2 regions of the Ascidiaceihabitans sp. genome follow, and region 2 is predicted to be linked to the other one. Evidence: riboswitches for the same ligand, from Rfam matches in the RefSeq annotation. Region 2 holds a riboswitch; the other holds the start of a gene.

Region 1 (9,021 bases), on a different contig from region 2:
TACCAAGATGGGCCGCACCAGTGCGCGTGCCGTTGGTGATGCGACCAGCCCGATGGCTGATACGAACCCAAGTGCGGCCCCCAAGACAAGGCCCAAAAGGACTTCGGCCATGGTGATGACAGCATGTTCCGCCAAAAGCGCACGGCTGCTCCAGATGGTTTGCGCCACTAGGGCAGGCGGCGGCAAAATGAAACGGGCGACACCCGTGGTCCAGATCACTGTTTGCCAAAGCGCCACCATTAAACATGTCGCCGCTATCCCGGCCCGCCAGCCGGTCACTTTGCGACCGCAAAGCCAGCCCAAGAGGCATCAAAGAACGCGCGCTCCAACCGCACCGCTTGTGTAAAAGTTGCGGTGACCTGTGCGCGGGCGTCGTTGTCCAAGGTTTCCCAAACAAGATCCAGTTGATCACGCAGATAGGCCACAACCTGTGAAAAATCTTTGCCAGAATGCAGCGAAATCCATTCCCCCAGCCAAAACGGCAAGTCATCTGCACGGCCTTCGAACGGAGTGGCCCAATCAAGGTAAATCCATTCCGCCACCACCAGCACCGACAGCATGATCTCATAGCGCCCCGAGTGGCGCGCCTGATCCATAAGCTGCTGAAACGCGGTCGTCTCGGGTGCCGGCGGCGCGGTTTGTGACACATCAAGAGCTTGAAACGACCTTAGGAAATAGGTGTTTTCTGCGCCGCAGATCTGCCCCAGAAACCGTGCGCCTGGCACAGCATCTGCCAAACTGGGCGCATGGGCTAAGGCAGATGCCATCAGACGCACAAAGCTTTCGATGAATTGGTAATCCTGTTGCAGATAACCCGCCATCCTGGCGCGGCTTAGGGTCCCGTCGGCCAAGGCATTGGTAAAGGCGTGATGGGTGGCCGCGTGCCAATCCTTGGCGACAAGCGATTGCAAGTGATGTGTGGCGCTCATGCCGGTCTCCGAAGATGGTCAAAAAGGTTGGCCTGCGTGCGCAGCACTTCCGCCGCATGCAGATCGCGTGGAATGGGGGTGGTCGGGGCGATGATGTCGACAAGCCCGGTTGGCGTCATAATCGCGATGGTCTCGCCCAAACGGGCAGCTTCATTGGGATCATGGGTGACCAACAGCACCGTGCGGTCACACAACAGTTTCGCGGTGAGGTCTTGCATCTGGGCGCGGGTCATCGCGTCGAGCGCCGAGAACGGTTCATCCAGCAACACAACCGCGCGGTCTTCCATCAATGTGCGCGCCAAGGCCACGCGTTGGCGTTGACCACCCGACAGGGCGGATGGCCCTTTGTCTGCATGATCTGCCAATCCGACCTGGGCCAGCCTATCGTGTGCAAGATCAGTGTCGGGGCGCACACCCCTTAGCCGCGCACCAAGCAGGACATTGTCCAAAACACTCAGCCAAGGCATCAGTAAATCCTGCTGCGCCATCATAGCGACGCGGTCGGGAACGCGCAGGTCTCCGGTAAAACGGACCCCTTCAGCCAGTCCTGCAAACAGGCGTAGCACCGTGGATTTGCCAACGCCACTTGCCCCCAACAGGCAGGTCCAGCTGTGCGGTTTCAGGGTCAGGTCGAGATCGGAAAAAATCGACACCCCGTCGATGGAGGCCGACCCCGCAATCCGTGAAAACTGACGCAACGGCTGGTTCACGGGTCAAGCCCCATGTCCCAGAACCCGATCTCCAGCTGTGTGGCCATTGCAAACCGCGCCTGAAGGCTGGCCCAACGCGGACTGGCATCCGTACGATCACCAATGCGCCGCGCGACCGCCCCGTCAATCAGCACGCCAACATCTTGGCAAAGCTGTTGGTATTCTACGCTGGCATAGGCGCCTATCCATTCGGCGTAAGTGTCGCAGGTTTTGGTGGTGGCCAGATGTGCGCCAATTTCACCGTAGCCCATGACACATGGGGCCAAGGTCGCCAGCAAATCAGCCAAGTCACCGGAATGGCCTGCATCCAGCACATAGCGGGTATAGGCCAGATTTTCCTGCCGTTCTTGCGTGGCATAAAGCGTTGCCTCATCAATTCCGGCCCTTGCGCAGGTTTTGATATGCAGGGCGATTTCTTCGTTGATCAACCCGTGGACGGTGCCTGCGGCCAAGCGCATTTCCTCAACCGTGTCGGCCTTGGTGATCGCCAAAGCCCATGCGCGGGAAAAGTGGATCAGAAAGACATAATCCTGCTTGAGGTAGTGCAGGAATGCGGCGCGCGGCAATGTTCCATCCCCCAAGCCCTGCACAAACCTGTGGCGGGTGTAGAGACCCCAAGCGGGGGTGTTGTCCCGCCAAGCTTGAAACGTGTGGCCGTAGGTCATTCTGCACCCAGATCGATGGCAATTTTTGAAACGGGGCGCGTGCCTTCGATTAAGCCGCTTTCGGCAAGAAACGCCTCGAACCGCGTGTAGCGGCCTTCATCCAGTGCTTCGGGGCGCAGCGCAAAACGTGGCAGCGTATCAACCCATGCCTTTGCGTTTAGTGCGTCGTCCAGTTCCGGTGCGTAGCCTTTGAACAGGTCCCAGGACGCTTCGGGATTGTTCACGATGTACTGGGTCGCCAGTTCGGTGGCGCGCAGGAAACGGCGGGTTTGGTCTATGTCCATTCGGTGGGGGTTGGCCACATAAATCAATTCGTCATAGGTCGGCACGCCTTCTTCCTCGACATAGAAACAGCGCCCCTCGACGCCTTCGATCTCCATCTGGTTCAGCTCGAAATTGCGATAGGCCCCAATGACCGCGTCAACCTGACCCGACATCAACGACGGGCTCAGCGAGAAGTTTACATTGACCATCTCAACGTCCTCCAGGGTCACGCCGTGGCGACCCAACATCGCGCTTAGAACGGCCTCTTCGACGCCGGCTACAGAGAAGCCGATTGTGCCGCCTTTCAATTGGCTGATCTGCTGAATGGGGCCGTCTTTCAGAACCAAAAGGCAGTTCAGTGGTGTTGCCACCAATGTGCCCACACGCACCAGCGGCACCCCTTCGGCCACGTGCAAATGCTGGCTGGGCTGATAGCTGACGGCAATGTCGCCTTTGCCCGCTGCGACAAGTTTCGGCGGGGCGGACGGGTCGGCGGGTGCGATGATCTCGACTTCAAGGCCCTGATCCGCGAAATAGCCCAGCTCCTCGGCCACGATGATCGGGCCGTGATCGGGGTTGATGAACCAGTCCAACAGCAAAGTCATCTTGTCTTGTGCCAAGGCCGGGGTCGCGACCAATAGTGCCGCTGCGGTGATGAGGTGTTTCATGTGGGTCTCCTTACCCTCCGAGCGCGACAAGCTTGATCTTGCCCCGCCAGTGTTGTGAAAGCCGGTCCGCCGCCTGCCAAGCGCGAAGGCCGGACCGACAAGCCAGAACGGCGCGTTGATTTTCGTGGGGTGTGGGGCCATTTGGCCCAAAGTCGGACACGACATGGCGTGTGGCGTGCGGTAATGTCGGGCCCGGTTCATTCGGGGTGCGCAGGTCGACCAAAAAATCGGCCTCTGTGATGTCATGCGGTGCGATGAAGGCGGGGCCCGGCGCAGGGTCGGTTGCTGTGTCAAAGCGGAACCCGCCAAACCGCAGCGTTTTGGCATCATAGGTCACAAGCTGCCCCAAGCTGCGCATGTCGCCTGTCAGAATTGCCATTGCCATTTGCGCCTGAAGGCTGCCTATGACACCGACACTTGGCCCCAGTACGCCATCCCTATCGCAAGATCCAAGCTTGTCCGGCAGGTCCGGAAACACCGCACGCAAACCCGGTTTGCCGCCGCAAAAACCGCCAACATAGCCGTCATGCCCCACCACGCTGGCGCTGATCAGGGGCTGGCCTGTGCCAAGGCAATGATCGGATGCGATATAGCTGACCGCGAAGCTGTCCGCACAATCAAGGATCAATGTCATGCCCTGACACAGCGCTGCAACATTGGCGGGATCGACGCGTTCAGGCACCGGTTCAATGGTGGTGTCGGGGTTCAATGCGGCCATTGCGGTGGCAATCGCTTCGACTTTGGGCAGGCCGATGTCCGCCGTGCGAAACAGCGTCTGACGGTGCAGGTTGGACAGGCTGATGACATCTGCATCCGCAATTCGGATATGTCCCACACCCGCACCCACGAGATACTGCATCACCGGGGCGGCCAAACCGCCACCACCGATGACAAGCACCGAAGCGCGGGCAAGGCAGGCTTGTGCGCCATCCCCCAAGACAGCTGTTTGGCGGGCGTACCGGCTCATCCGCAGACCTCAAGCCATGCCCGAACGCGCCCCTCAGGATCGTCATGTAGCGTAATATCCGTCACCGCCGAAACCACATCCGCCCCGGCCTCAAACGCCAAAGCGGCGCGGGCCGTGTTCATCCCGCCAATGGCGACAAGCGGGATATCCCCCAGACGGTCTTTCCACGGGCTGAGTTTCTCAATGCCCTGCTGATGCCATTTCATCTTTTTCAGGAGTGTCGGATAAATCGGGCCAAGGGCCACATAGTCAGGGTTCAACGCCAGCGCACGGGTCAGTTCATCCGTGTCATGGGTCGAGACACCAAGCCTGAGACCGGCGGCACGGATGGCAGCCACATCCGCCTCATCAAGATCCTCTTGGCCCAGATGGACCCAGTCGCAACCCAGCTCGATTGCAAGCTGCCAGTGATCATTGACCACCAACACAGCCCCGTGGGCCGCGCAAAGATCACGGGCTTGGGTCAACTGCATGCGCAGTGCGTCTTGGGATTTTTCCTTAAGGCGCATCTGCACCAGCTTGACCCCCAAGGGCAGCATCCGCCGCAGCCATGCCACATCGTCAAATATCGGGTAAAATCGCGGCAACGTCATAGCATGGCCTTTCCAAAGACGGGGGTTGAGGGGGCTGCCATGTCGCGTGCGTCCATCGGATCGGCGCGGGCGGCCAGCGCACCGGCTTGCACCGCAAGGGCAAAGGCCTGCGCCATCGCGGCAGGGTCACCTGCTTTTGCAACGGCGGTGTTTAACAAAACGGCGTCATAGCCCAGTTCCATCGCGTGTGCGGCTTGGGACGGCAGGCCGAGCCCCGCATCGACGACCAGCGGAATGTCGGGAAAATGGGCCCGCAAACTGCGCAACCCGTACACGTTGTTGAGACCCAGACCTGTGCCGATGGGCGCCCCCCATGGCATAAGAACTTTGCAGCCAACCTCAACCAACCGCTCGCAAAGCACCAGATCTTCGGTGCAATAGGGAAAGACCTCGAATCCGTCCTCGGTCAGTTGTGCCGCTGCATCGACCAGACCAAAAGGATCAGGTTGCAGGGTGTCAGCGTGGCCAATGACCTCAAGCTTGATCCAGTTTGTGTCGAACAATTCCCGCGCCATTTGTGCCGTGGTGACGGCTTCGCGCACCGAATGGCAGCTTGCGGTGTTGGGCAGCACTGCGACACCCAAATCGCGGATCAATGCCCAGAAATCCTGCCCCGCCTGATCGCCACCTGCTTCGCGGCGCACAGACACTGTCGCGATCCCTGCGCCAGAGCGGCGAAACGCCTCGGCTAGAATTGCAGGCGAGGGGTATTGCGCGGTGCCCAGCATCAGTCGGGACGTCACTTCGGTGTCGTAGAATACAGGCATTTTATCCTCCTTGTCGGGGGGCAACGATTTCGACGCGGTCCCCGTCATGCAGGCTTTGATCCATGCGTTGTTGCTTGGGCACGAACGCCTCGTTTACGGATGTGGCCACTTTGGCTTCGCCCTGTCCAAGGGCGTCCAGCAGCGCCGCCAACGTGGATGCGCCCGTTTCTTGCGTTTCACCGTTCACGATGATCTTCATACCAAACCTCCGGAATTTTGCCGTCCATCACCAGATCCGCCGTCATCTGCGCCAATGCAGGTGCAAGCAGGAATCCGTGCCGAAACAGGCCATTTACATAAATCACATCCCCAATCCGACGCATGCGGGGCTGGTTGTCGGGAAACGCAGGCCGCGCATCGACGCCGATTTCCAGCAGTTCCGCTTCGCCAAACGCGGGGTGCAGGGCGTAAGCCGCGTTCATCAATTCCATGACAGAGCGCAGGGTGGCGCGGGTGCGCTCGCCCGTTTCAATCTGTGTGGCACCCAGCATGAAAACCCCATCACCGCGCGGCACGATGTATAGCGGGAACCGCGGATGAAGCAGCCGGACGGGGCGCGAAAGTATGACATCGGGGCAGCGCACCACAAGCATTTCGCCTTTCACGCCGCGCAAATCTGCAAGGGTGTCCCGTGCGGCAAGGCCGCGGCAGTCAATCACTTGCCCCACAATAGACCCGTCAAAACGCACGCCCCTTTGTTTGAGCCGTGCATGCAAAGCCATTAGGGTGGCGCGAGGATCAAGATGCGCCTCATTTGCCAAAAACAGCGCCTTGGAATAGCGGTCCGCCAGATGTGGTTCACACGCGGCGATCTGCGATCTGGACAAAGATCTTGCGGTCGGCGCACGGCGTGCAAAGGTTGTCAGATCGCTTTGATCACGATGAAGGGCTGCAACAAGCGTGCCCTTTTTGTGGACGGTTGCCCCTTGGTTTTCCCACCATGCGGCGGCTTTACGGCCTTGGCGCACGATCTCGGGCTCAGCGCTGACCCCTTCGCAATCGGGCGCCAGCATGCCGCCGGCCCACCAAGAACAGGCATGATCCCCGGGCGTCCCTTTGGGATCAAGGACCGCGACCGTCGCGCCGCGTGACGAAAGTTCTGCAGCCATGGCAAGGCCGCAAACGCCGCCACCGATGATGGTGAAGGGGCCGTTCATGTCCATAACGCGTGAAAGTGGTGAACAGGTCCATGACCTTGCCCGACATGCAATGCGTCCGCGCACAAAATCGCGTTGTGCAGCCACGCATGGGCACGCGACACCGCATCATCCAAAACCATACCTTGCGCCAAGCCCGCAGCGATGGCCGAGGCATAGGAACATCCTGTGCCATGGGTGTTGCCGGTGTTCACACGTGGGGCTGCATATTCTTTCGTGGCTGCTTTCGTGACAAGATGATCCGTGCAGGTCTTTCCGTCTGCATGCCCGCCTTTCATCAAAACCGCACCGACACCCAGCTCAAGCAGCGCATTCGCCTGCCATTGTGTGCTGCCGCCACCGACAAGTTTTGTTGCTTCCGGCATATTTGGGGTCAGCAGGGTCGCGCGTTTGAACAGCGAAGACTTTAACGCGTGTATCGCGCTGTCGGCCAGCAGTGTGTCGCCCGATTTGGCAACCATTACGGGATCAAGAACAATCGGCCCGCCATAACCCGCCAACGCATCTGCCACCGCTGCAATCAGCGAAGGTGTTCCCAGCATTCCGATCTTGACCACGTCAATCTGGATGTCGTCCAAAACGGCCTTGATCTGCGCGGCAACGACGTCATCGGGGATTGGATGGATCGCTGTAACCGCTTTGGTATTTTGTGCAGTCACTGCCGTCACAACGGAGGCCGCGTAAACACTCATGGCCGAAAAGGCTTTGAGGTCCGCTTGAATGCCAGCTCCGCCACCGGAATCGGACCCGGCAATTGTTAACGCTTTTGCCACCATGTCATCGTTCCTTGGTTCAAGGATCAGGATGGCAAACAGGAATGGCCAATGCGGAATCGATGTCCGCAAGCTGTTCCCTCCGCCGGTCCTAACCAGTTCAGGTTCAATGGGTTCGCAGCTTGTGCATCTCAGCCCGGATAGGGGCACCCCAACAGTTGTGACCTATCGTTAGAGGGATCGTTCAGACGCGTCAAATGGATAAATGATCGCAGACGCGCTGACCTGAATTTTCCGAAGTTAAGCTTTGAAAGCGGGAGGGGATCGAAGCAAAAGGCCTGTTCTAACCGCAGACATCGGGAGGTCGCGCTTTAAGTGTCCAACCGTTTTTTACCGTCAATTGCATGAGCCGCCCAATCACCTAGCGTCAGTGCCATCCGTGTTTTGGTTGAAGGCCCAAAAAAGAATGAAGCGGCTAAAAATACACGACACAGACAAAAAACTGGTCTAAGTAGCGCGAAACTTTAACGTCAGGGACTGCGCATATGTCATTGTTGGGACGCCTTTTTTACAAGTCACGCAAATTCTACGACGATGATTTCGACTGGAACAGCTACACCGACGACAGCTACAAACGTCGGATTGAGACAGATATTGAATCTCAATTTCAGGCCGTGGCGCAGAACGACCAATTGGGTTTCGATACGGCGTCTGGCCATGTCACGGTGTCCGGTTCTGATATGCACCCCAACCACTTGTTGATTTTGGAAGCCATAGGCCAGTTGCAACCCAAATCAGTGCATGAGGTGGGCTGTGGTGGCGGGGATCACGTGGCCAACGGTCAAACACTGTTTCCCCAGATTGCCTTCACCGGCGGAGATAGGGGGCAAACCCAACTTGATATGGCGATGTCCCGGCACCCAGAACTGATAGATGCGGTAGCTTTGCAAGATATTACAATGCCGTTGTCGCGGCATTGGCCTCGGGCGGATTTTGTCTACAGTCAGGCGGTTTTGATGCATATCCACACCGCTGTCAGCCATTTCGTCGGTTTGGCCAATATGGTGAACCTGTCGGACCGTTTTGTGTTGTTGATGGAAAACTACCAGTGCCACAACTTTATCGCCGACATTCAAAATCTGCGCGATGGGGGGCATTTTGATTGGCCCGAATTGTACATTTACCGCTTTGATGGATCGACAGGTGCACGGGCGATCTTGCTGTCACGAGAAAAGTTGGACTTGCCAGAGATCGAAAGTGACGCGCAGATACGCGAAGGGTTGACAGCATCGGATCGGCGTTTAAAGCGTTCGAATGAAGACAGTGCACGCGGTATTTTTGGTCCGAAGAACTGAAGCTGGGCGGAGGTTTGGTAGGCCCGGCAGGCAGAGCACAAAATCACGAAAGCATCAAGTTAGGCTGACGAACCGCAAAAAAGCAGCCTTTGATTTCATTGCGGTAATTTGGCACATGACGAGCCTTGTTTCGCAAACGGTTCGCGGTTTAAAGCCATGAGTGGCATGGCGTTGATCTGGGCTGCGAATGTCATAGGTCTGAAACCTGCTGCCAAAATTGTGCTGATCCAACT
Region 2 (9,021 bases):
AGACCCCTGCCCCGGTTTCCAGCGCGACACTCGCAACCAGATCAAGCATTTCTGCCCGCAAGGCCGGCCCCAAAGCCGCAAACGGCTCATCCAGCACCATCCACGGTTTACCTTGCACCAAGGCCCGCGCCAAAGCTGCGCGACTTTGCTGGCCACCGGACAAAGCGCCGGGTTTACGGTCCTCGAATCCCGCCAGCCCTACGCGATCCAAAGCCATGGAAATTTGTGCGGTTTCGGCCTGTGACAGGCGCATTGCTGGCCGTATTCCCAGCCCGACATTCTGCGCAATGCTGAGGTGTGGGAACAAGTTGTTGTCTTGAAACAGGATCGCCATATCGCGCTTGGATGGTAAAGCTTGGGTAATGTCGCGCCCGTCCAGTTGCACCTGCCCCTCGGCCACAGCCACAAAGCCGCAAATCGCATTCACCAGTGTCGATTTCCCCGCACCGGACGGCCCGATCACAGCGACTTTACAGCCAGCTTCAATCGTCAAATTGGCGCGAAGCGAAAACGCACCCTGACACATCAGAACTTTATTCAGCGATAGCATGGCGGCGCCCCCAAGCGTCTAAAATCCAGAACAACCCAAAAGCCAGAACCAGCAAAACCAAGGCCGCGCCTGCCGCCGCCTCAGACCGGTAACTGCCCATCAAACGGTACATCTGCAGTGGCAGCGTCGCGCGGTCTGGGTCCGCGAACAGCGCGATAACGCCAAGATCGCCCACCGACAAGGCCCCCGTCAAACCAGCCGCGAACCCGATCTGCGGGCGCAATCGCGGCAACAAAATCCACATCCACAACCGCACACCCTGCAATCCCAGCGCTTGCGTCAAACGGCTATAACTTTGCACCGTTTCGCGCATCACCGGCACCAGAATACGCAAGGCAAAAGGCAAAGCCATCAATGCGTTGACCACGATTGTCACACCCAAGGCCCAATCGGCGGGGTCCGCAAACGGGAAGATGATTATGAACCACCCTGTCCCGATCATCAGCGGAGATGCCGCCAAGCCCAACAGGCCCACCGTTTCCACCGATGCGCGCCGCGTTGTGGCAATCCAACCCGCCAACGGCAAAGCAAGGACCAGCAAGGCAAGAACAGAAACCAATGCAACCCACAGCGATGTCCATGCCGTTCCCCAAACATGCAAAGGCACATCACCCAATCCACGCAAACCCGACAGCGTGATCGCCGCCAAAGGCAAAATCAGAAACAATGCCGCCGCACCAATGAAACCGGCATCAATGCCGCGCTGAAGCCCCCCGCGCACATCCCATCGCGCTTGCATCCGGTCCAAACCACCCCCAAAGCTGACCTGCGGTATCAACCAAAGCGCCAGAACAGCAGCGCCCCCTGCCACCACAATCTGTAGCAAAGACAAGACAGCCGCACGACCAAGGTCAAAATCAAAACGAAACGCCTGGTAAATCGCCAATTCAATCGTCGTCGCACGCGGCCCGCCGCCCAGCGTTAACGCCACCGCAAAACTGGTCAGGCAAATAACAAACACCAACGCAAAGGCCCCCGGCACAATGCGCAAAATCAAAGGCCATTCGATCAGGCGAAAAACCATGCGCGGCGGCATGCCCAACTGTGCGATCAGGCGAAACCTCTCGGCGGGCACGCTTTGCCAGCCTTGCAGCATCAGGCGCGTGGCCAGCGGCAAGTTGAAAAACACATGCGCCAGAACGACACCCAAAAGCCCGTACACAGACACTGTTTCAAAGCCAAACGCACGCAATGCGTCGTTCAAAAGGCCAGAGCGCCCGAAGATCGCAAGCAAGCCCAAAACCGCCACGATCACAGGCAGGATAAAGGGCGCACCCAACAACGTGATCAACAACGACCGCCCCACAAAGCGGCGCCGCGCCAAGGCACGAGCGACAGGAATGGCAAACAAACAGGAAAAGAATGCAGACAAGATAGCCTGCCATATCGTGAACCTAAGCGCCGCCCAATCGCCAGGCGTCATGGTAAATTCACCCTCTGCACGCATCGCCACAGCGACCAGCGCAGACAAGATCAGCGCCGCGATAAAGACCGCAGCGCTGATCCCAAGCCTATGGCTTATTTGGAAAGCGCGTTCTGCCATTCGGGCAACGCTACATCACGCAAAGCATCCGCCTTATCCGCTGGGATCAACAACGCCTTGTCCGGCGAAATCAGCGTCTCGAACCCCTCAGGCAAACCACCCGCAGGTGTCACCGCTGGATACATCCAATTCGTTGTGGGGATGATCGTCTGGAACGCATCCGACACCATGAATTGCAGGAATTGATCCGCCAGTTTCTGTTGGTCAGAACCTTTCAATTTACCCGCAACTTCCACCTGCAAATAATGCCCCTCATCGAAAGCCACCGCCGCTTTGGTCGCGTCTTCTTCAGCGATCAAGTGGTACGCGGGAGACGTCGTATAAGACAGAACCATGTCCGCCTCACCTTCCAAGAACAGGCCATAGGCTTCGGACCAACCGGGGGTCACGGTAACCACGTTGTCGGCCAGTTCTGCCCAAACGGCACCAGCTTCATCGCCATAAGCCGCTTTCACCCACATCAACAATCCAAGGCCGGGGGTCGAGGATCGCGGATCCTGGATAACGATCTTTTTATCGCTGGCGCCCAGCGCTTTGAAGTTCGTCGGGGCCGCCTCATCCGCGTTGTGCACAAAAGCAAAGTAACCCCAGTCGTAGGGCGCAAACGTGTCGTCCGCCCATTCAACTGGCAGCGCATAGTCTGCCTCAACCGAATGCGTCGCAAACAGGCCGGTTTCCTTTGCCGCAGCTGTCAGGTTTGTATCCAACCCCAACACAACATCCGCTTCAGTGCGCGCACCTTCCAGCTTGATCCGCGCCAACAACGCCGCACCGTCACCTGCCCCAACAAAGTTCAGCGTGCAGGCACACTCTGCCTCAAACGCCGCCTTCACGGCAGGGCCGGGGCCCCAATCCGACACAAAGCTGTCGTAGGTGTAAACAGTCAATTCAGGCGTCTCGGCAAAGGCCGAGGTTGCAGTCAAAACGCCCGCTGCAAATGCAAGATACTTCATGGCATCCTCCTTTTGCGGCGATAGGGAAAAGGGGGCTGTTGCCGTTACCTTCCCTCCGCCGGTGTTAGCCGGTTCAGGTTCAACGGGTCAGCAGAATTGCAATCTCAGCTTTCGAAAAAGCCCCCCGAGGTACTGCTTGCATAGGAGGTCGTGCAAAGACGCGCAAGGCAAAACCCCTTGAGGGCCTGCGCACACGCAGTTACAGAACGGGTAAAGGGGAAGCTCCATGTCATACAACACCTTCGGTCATATGTTTCGCGTCACCACTTGGGGTGAAAGCCACGGACCAGCTATTGGGGCGACCGTGGATGGTTGCCCGCCGAACGTGCCCGTGACGCCCGAAATGCTGCAACACTGGCTCGACATGCGCAAACCCGGCACCGGCAAGAACGTGACGCAGCGCAAAGAGGCGGACGCGGTGAAAATCCTGTCTGGCGTGTTTGAGGGCAAAACGACAGGTACGCCGATCCAACTGCTGATCGAAAACACCGACCAGCGCAGTAAGGACTACGGCGACATCGTGGAAAAGTTCCGCCCCGGTCACGCCGACATCTCCTACTGGATGAAATACGGCATCCGCGACTACCGCGGCGGCGGGCGATCGTCTGCCCGTGAAACCGCGTCGCGCGTGGCGGCAGGCGGCATCGCACGTGAAGCGATCAAGCTTCTGGCCCCTGACCTGAAAATCACCGGCTACATGGTGCAAATGGGCGAAAAACACATCGACCGCAGCACCTTTGACTGGGATGCCATCGACCAGAACCCGTTCTGGGTGCCAAGCTTTGAGGCCGCCAAAGAATGGGACAGCTACCTCGACGGCATCCGCAAATCACAAAACTCGGTTGGCGCCGTGATCGAAGTCACCGCGCGCAACGTCCCCCCAGGGCTCGGCGCACCAGTCTACGCAAAACTCGACACGGATCTCGCAGCCGCCATGATGTCGATCAACGCCGTCAAAGGCGTGGAAATCGGCGAAGGCATGGCTGCGGCAACGCTCATGGGCACAGAAAACGCAGACGAAATCCGCATGGGGCCAGATGGCCCAATCTTCTCCGACAACCACGCAGGCGGCATCCTCGGCGGCATCTCAACAGGCCAAGACGTCGTTGTCAGGTTCGCCGTAAAACCCACATCGTCCATCACAACACCGCGCAAAACGATCACCAAAGCGGGCGAGGAAACTGACATTATCACCAAAGGCCGCCACGACCCTTGCGTCGGCATCCGCGCCGTTCCAGTCGGCGAAGCGATGATGGCCTGCGTGATCCTGGACCACATCCTGATGCACCGCGGCCAGCAAGGACAAAACCAGGGCTCAATCGGCTAATCCCCCTTCATCTCGCCAAATAAACCTCGGGGTTTGGGGCAGCGCCCCAATCGAACCCCACCAAAAGGCACCACGTCAACCATGGACAAACCCCACACAGAACACCGCCCCGGCCGCGCGATTGCGCTGAAACTAACAGCTGTGTTCCTGTTCATGTGCATGGCCGCGATGATCAAAGAGGCGACCCAAGAAGTCCCCCCTGGCCAAGCCGTTTTCTTTCGTTCCCTCTTTGCGATTCCCGTGATCGGGCTGTGGTTGTGGCAACGCGGTGAAATCCGCGAGGGGCTGATTCCGAACAACCTGATGGGGCACATTTATCGTGGCGTGTTTGGTGCATCGGCGATGGTGTTGACGTTTGGCGGACTAAAACTGATCTCGCTGCCCGAAGCGACGGCCATAGGCTATGCCACGCCTATGTTTACCGTGATTCTCGCCGCCGTTTTCCTTGGCGAACGGGTACGGATCTTTCGACTGTCTGCGGTCGGTTTGGGCCTGCTCGGTGTGATGATTGTCATGGCGCCGCGCCTGTCTTTGGATGCGGAAACACTCACCACGGGGGCCACATTGGGGGCCATATTGACGCTCGGCGCGGCGCTTTTGCGTGCACTTGTGCAGATCCACGTGCGCAAAATGGTGTCGACCGAACACACCGCGGCCATCGTATTTTACTTTTCCCTCACTGCCACAACACTGTCACTGCTTTCGATCCCGTTTGGGTGGGTCTGGCCCTCACAAAATTCGCTCATACTGCTTATCGGTGCAGGTCTTGTCGGTGGCGTCGCCCAAATTCTCGTCACAAGCTCATACCGCTTCGGCGCGGCGTCGATGCTTGCGCCCTTCGACTATTCATCGCTAATCTTCGCCAGCATCCTCGGCTATTTTCTGTTCTCGGAAACGCCGACCTCCAATATGCTATTGGGCGCAGGTTTGGTCGTGGCAGGTGGTGTGCTGATTATTTGGCGCGAACGCCAGCTTGGCATGGACCGCGCCAAATCCCGTGCCGCAACGGCACCGAAAGGCGAATAGCGCAACCTGTGCTAGAGTAATCCCACCGCAGGGAATCACCCGGCAAACCGGGGTCCCTGCCAAATTTCTGGGAGGAACTTTATGAACATCAAATACTTATCCGGACTGACATGTGCATTGGCACTGACAGCAGGGGCCGCTTTGGCTGAATGTAGCCCATCAAAATGGGGGGCCGATGACACCATAGGGTCGGCCAATCTGGTGACGGCCGAACGCACGTTGATGGCGTCGAAACTGATCAAACAGGGCAAATCTATGCCGCTTGGGATCACCATCGGTTCCGACACACCCGCCTTCCCACCACGGTCCTTGAACCTGCAAGTGGTACAACCCAACCAGCAAGGCGGCCAAAAGCTGAGCGGCTTTGGATATGAAGGCAATTACAACGATGACGTCCTGCAAACGTGGATCGGGATCGGCTCGCAACTGGACGGCCTTGGCCACCTTGGCGAGAACGGCAAATACTACAATTGCCTCGATGAAAAAGAGATTTCTGTCATCACAGGCCTTACCAAACTGGGCACCCACGACGTGCCGCCATTGGTGGGTCGCGCCGTGATCGTGGACATGGCCAAACACTTTGGCGTCGAAACGATGGAAGCCGGTCAACACTTTGGTGAGGCCGACATCAAAGCCGCCGCCGAAGCGCAGAACGTGACGATGGGCGAAGGGGATATCATCCTGTTCCACACAGGCTGGACCGACAACAAATTCGAAAGCGAACCTGCCGCATGGGGTGGCGCGGAACCCGGCCTGAACAACGAGGGCGCGGTCTATCTGGCGTCACTCAACCCGATGGCCGTGGGTGCTGACACCTGGGGCGTCGAATCCGTGCCACCCGCCGAAGGCGACAAGCTGTTTTACGGCCATGTCACCCTTCTAAAGGACAACGGCATCTACATTCTGGAAACCATGAACACAGGCCCCGTCCTGCGCGACGGAGTGAATGAGTTTATGTTCGTTCTGGGTCAGGCCCGCATCAAAGGATCAGTGCAGGCGATGATCAATCCTGTGGCATTGTACTAAGACATCCATGTGCGGCGGGAAGCCTCGCCGCACATATCACTTCGCGTGACACGCCGACGCTTCAACCACCAACCCATCCGCACCAAACCGCAGCGTTTCAGCCGCTAACGCATTGCGATGGTTGCGGTAAGTGATCACGCACATGCCGTGGCCATGCATCACATCAACCACCACGAAGGACAGGTCTGGCTGCGCCTCTAACGCGCGGCTCCAATAATCGCGCAGGGCGTCTTTGCCACGCAATTCCCCGGTGCCCACCAACCGCATCGCTTTGTGGGATCGAAAGACCACATCCTTGTTGTAATGCGCGAGGATGCGGTCGAGGGAATGGGAGTTCCAAGCGGCCTCCCATTCGATCGCGAAGGCCGCGAAGTCCACTTAAACGCGGACCAGCTTTTCATAGCTTTCAGAAATATCGCGGGTCAGTGCACCAACTTCAAAGTTGTAGTCACCAATTTGGCCCACAGGCGTCACTTCAGCCGCGGTGCCTGTCAGCCAGCACTGTTCAAAGCCTTCCAGCTCTTCCGGCATGATCACACGCTCATGTACGGTGATACCTTTGTCTTTCAGCATCCCGATCACGGTCTGGCGGGTGATGCCATTCAGGAAGGCGTCAGCCTTCGGCGTATGCACTTCACCGTCTTTCACAAAGAAGATGTTGGCACCGGTCGCTTCGGCCACGTAACCGCGATAATCGAACATCATCGCGTCGGAACAGCCTTTGGCTTCGGCTGCGTGTTTGGACATGGTTGCGATCATGTAAAGACCAGCGGCCTTGGCTTGGGACGGTGCGGTTTCCGGGCTGGGGCGCTTCCATTTGGCGATGTCCAACTTGGCGCCTTTCATTTTGGCATCACCGTAATAATTGCCCCATTCCCAAACGGCCACGGCCATATGGACGGGGTTGCGGGCCGACGCGACGCCCATGTCCTCGCCTGCCCCGCGCCAAGCAACCGCACGCACATAAGCGTCTGTCAGACCGTTTGCGTCCAAAGCCGCTTGCTTGGCTGCTTCGATTTCATCGGCGGAATAAGGAATATCAAAGTCGATCAGCTTGCCAGATGTGATCAGACGCTCCGAATGTTCACGCGACTTGAAGATTTTGCCGGAATAGCAACGCTCGCCCTCAAAGACAGAGGACGCGTAGTGCATGGCATGGGTCAGAATGTGGACATTTGCGTCCCGCCATTCGACCAATTGGCCGTCCATCCAGATTTTACCGTCGCGATCATCATATCCGCCAGCCATAGCCAAGCCCTTTCCTATTTTGCATTAATTGCGCCATTGCGTCCGGTTCGGACATAAAATTACGCAAAACCTGTGATTAGCTAGGCCTTTGATGTTGGAATGTCAACAACACTGACGTATGCTGTAACAAATGGCGTGAAGAGGGACGAAGTGATGTCAGACGGAGCGTACCGGGGCGAGAACCTTTTGTTCCTCACCGATGAACAATTACGGCAAGGAATCGAGGCGATGTTTTTCGCCTATCGTGGGTTCACCGCCGATCCCGACCGGATTTTGGGCGATATGGCGTACGGCCGGGCCCACCACCGCGCTATCCACTTTATCAATCGCGCCCCAGGCACCACGGTAAACAACTTGTTGCTTATCCTTGGGGTGACGAAACAATCGCTCAATCGTGTGTTGCGGACGTTGATTGCCGATGGTCTTGTCGAAAGCACCGTGGGCAAATCGGACAAACGCGAACGCCACCTACATCTTACCGAGGAAGGAAAGCAATTGGAGCAGACCCTATCGGACGCGCAACGCGCCCGTATGCGTGCAGCGTTTCGTGACGCTGGTCCGGACGCAGTTGCAGGATTTCGCACCGTGCTCGAAGCCATGATGGACCCTGAAATGCGACGTGCCTACACACGTCTGAAAGAGAGCGGCCAATGAGCGAATTAGACGCCCACCTGCTGATTGTGGATGACGATGAACGCATTCGGGTTCTGTTGCAGAAGTTTCTGATGAAAAACGGATTTCTGGTGACCGCCGCCCGCGATGCCGCCCATGCAAGGCGCATCTTGTCGGGGCTTGATTTCGACATGATGATTTTAGATGTGATGATGCCAGGGGAAGACGGGATTTCGCTGTGCAAATCAATCCGCGAAACCAATGCAACACCGATCATGCTGCTGACCGCCAAAGGCGAAACCGACAACCGCATCGAAGGGCTTGAAGCAGGTGCAGATGATTACCTGCCTAAACCGTTTGAACCCAAAGAGCTGTTGTTGCGCATCAACGCCGTACTGAGGCGCATGCCTGAGACCCCCGCTGAAGACACTGTGCCTAAGATTTTGCATCTGGGCGATATCCGCTACGACATGGAGCGCGGAGAGATGTGGCAGGGCGAAGACCTCGTGCGCCTGACAGCCACAGAAATGCAATTGATGAAGCTGTTTTCCGCCAAACCCGGAGAGCCCATCAGTCGTGCGCAACTGGTCGAAGATCTGGGCCGCGATCGTGGTCAGGCGCAGGAACGCGCGGTTGACGTGCAAATCACCCGGCTGCGTCGCAAGATCGAAGCCAACCCGAAACAGCCACGCTACCTGCAAACGGTACGCGGTGCAGGCTATATGCTGGCGCCGGA

The links. A riboswitch is a leader RNA that binds a small molecule or an ion and turns the genes downstream of it on or off. The one in region 2 is predicted to bind thiamine pyrophosphate.
Region 1: it holds a riboswitch for thiamine pyrophosphate, as region 2 does, so the genes downstream of both, thiD (bifunctional hydroxymethylpyrimidine kinase/phosphomethylpyrimidine kinase) here and thiB (thiamine ABC transporter substrate binding subunit) in region 2, are expected to answer to the same signal.

What each region holds. Positions count from the first base shown of each region.
Region 1 covers NZ_JBDWQO010000007.1:877,891-886,911, reverse strand. Annotated here, with positions in the region: gene ABJL60_RS06990 (ABC transporter permease) at 1-279, opposite strand, end outside; gene ABJL60_RS06985 (TenA family protein) at 276-929, opposite strand; gene ABJL60_RS06980 (ABC transporter ATP-binding protein) at 926-1,639, opposite strand; gene tenA (thiaminase II) at 1,636-2,304, opposite strand; gene ABJL60_RS06970 (ABC transporter substrate-binding protein) at 2,301-3,236, opposite strand; gene ABJL60_RS06965 (HesA/MoeB/ThiF family protein) at 3,247-4,203, opposite strand; gene ABJL60_RS06960 (thiamine phosphate synthase) at 4,200-4,796, opposite strand; gene ABJL60_RS06955 (thiazole synthase) at 4,793-5,563, opposite strand; gene thiS (sulfur carrier protein ThiS) at 5,565-5,762, opposite strand; gene ABJL60_RS06945 (FAD-dependent oxidoreductase) at 5,740-6,720, opposite strand; gene thiD (bifunctional hydroxymethylpyrimidine kinase/phosphomethylpyrimidine kinase) at 6,717-7,496, opposite strand; TPP riboswitch at 7,554-7,657, opposite strand; gene ABJL60_RS06935 (hypothetical protein) at 7,979-8,788, shown strand; gene ABJL60_RS06930 (helix-turn-helix domain-containing protein) at 8,954-9,021, shown strand, end outside.
Region 2 covers NZ_JBDWQO010000003.1:9,728-18,748, forward strand. Annotated here, with positions in the region: gene ABJL60_RS00415 (ATP-binding cassette domain-containing protein) at 1-550, opposite strand, end outside; gene ABJL60_RS00420 (thiamine/thiamine pyrophosphate ABC transporter permease ThiP) at 534-2,093, opposite strand; gene thiB (thiamine ABC transporter substrate binding subunit) at 2,069-3,046, opposite strand; TPP riboswitch at 3,080-3,183, opposite strand; gene aroC (chorismate synthase) at 3,273-4,373, shown strand; gene ABJL60_RS00435 (DMT family transporter) at 4,455-5,399, shown strand; gene ABJL60_RS00440 (cyclase family protein) at 5,481-6,425, shown strand; gene ABJL60_RS00445 (nuclear transport factor 2 family protein) at 6,462-6,803, opposite strand; gene ABJL60_RS00450 (branched-chain amino acid aminotransferase) at 6,804-7,673, opposite strand; gene ABJL60_RS00455 (MarR family transcriptional regulator) at 7,827-8,327, shown strand; gene ABJL60_RS00460 (response regulator) at 8,324-9,021, shown strand, end outside.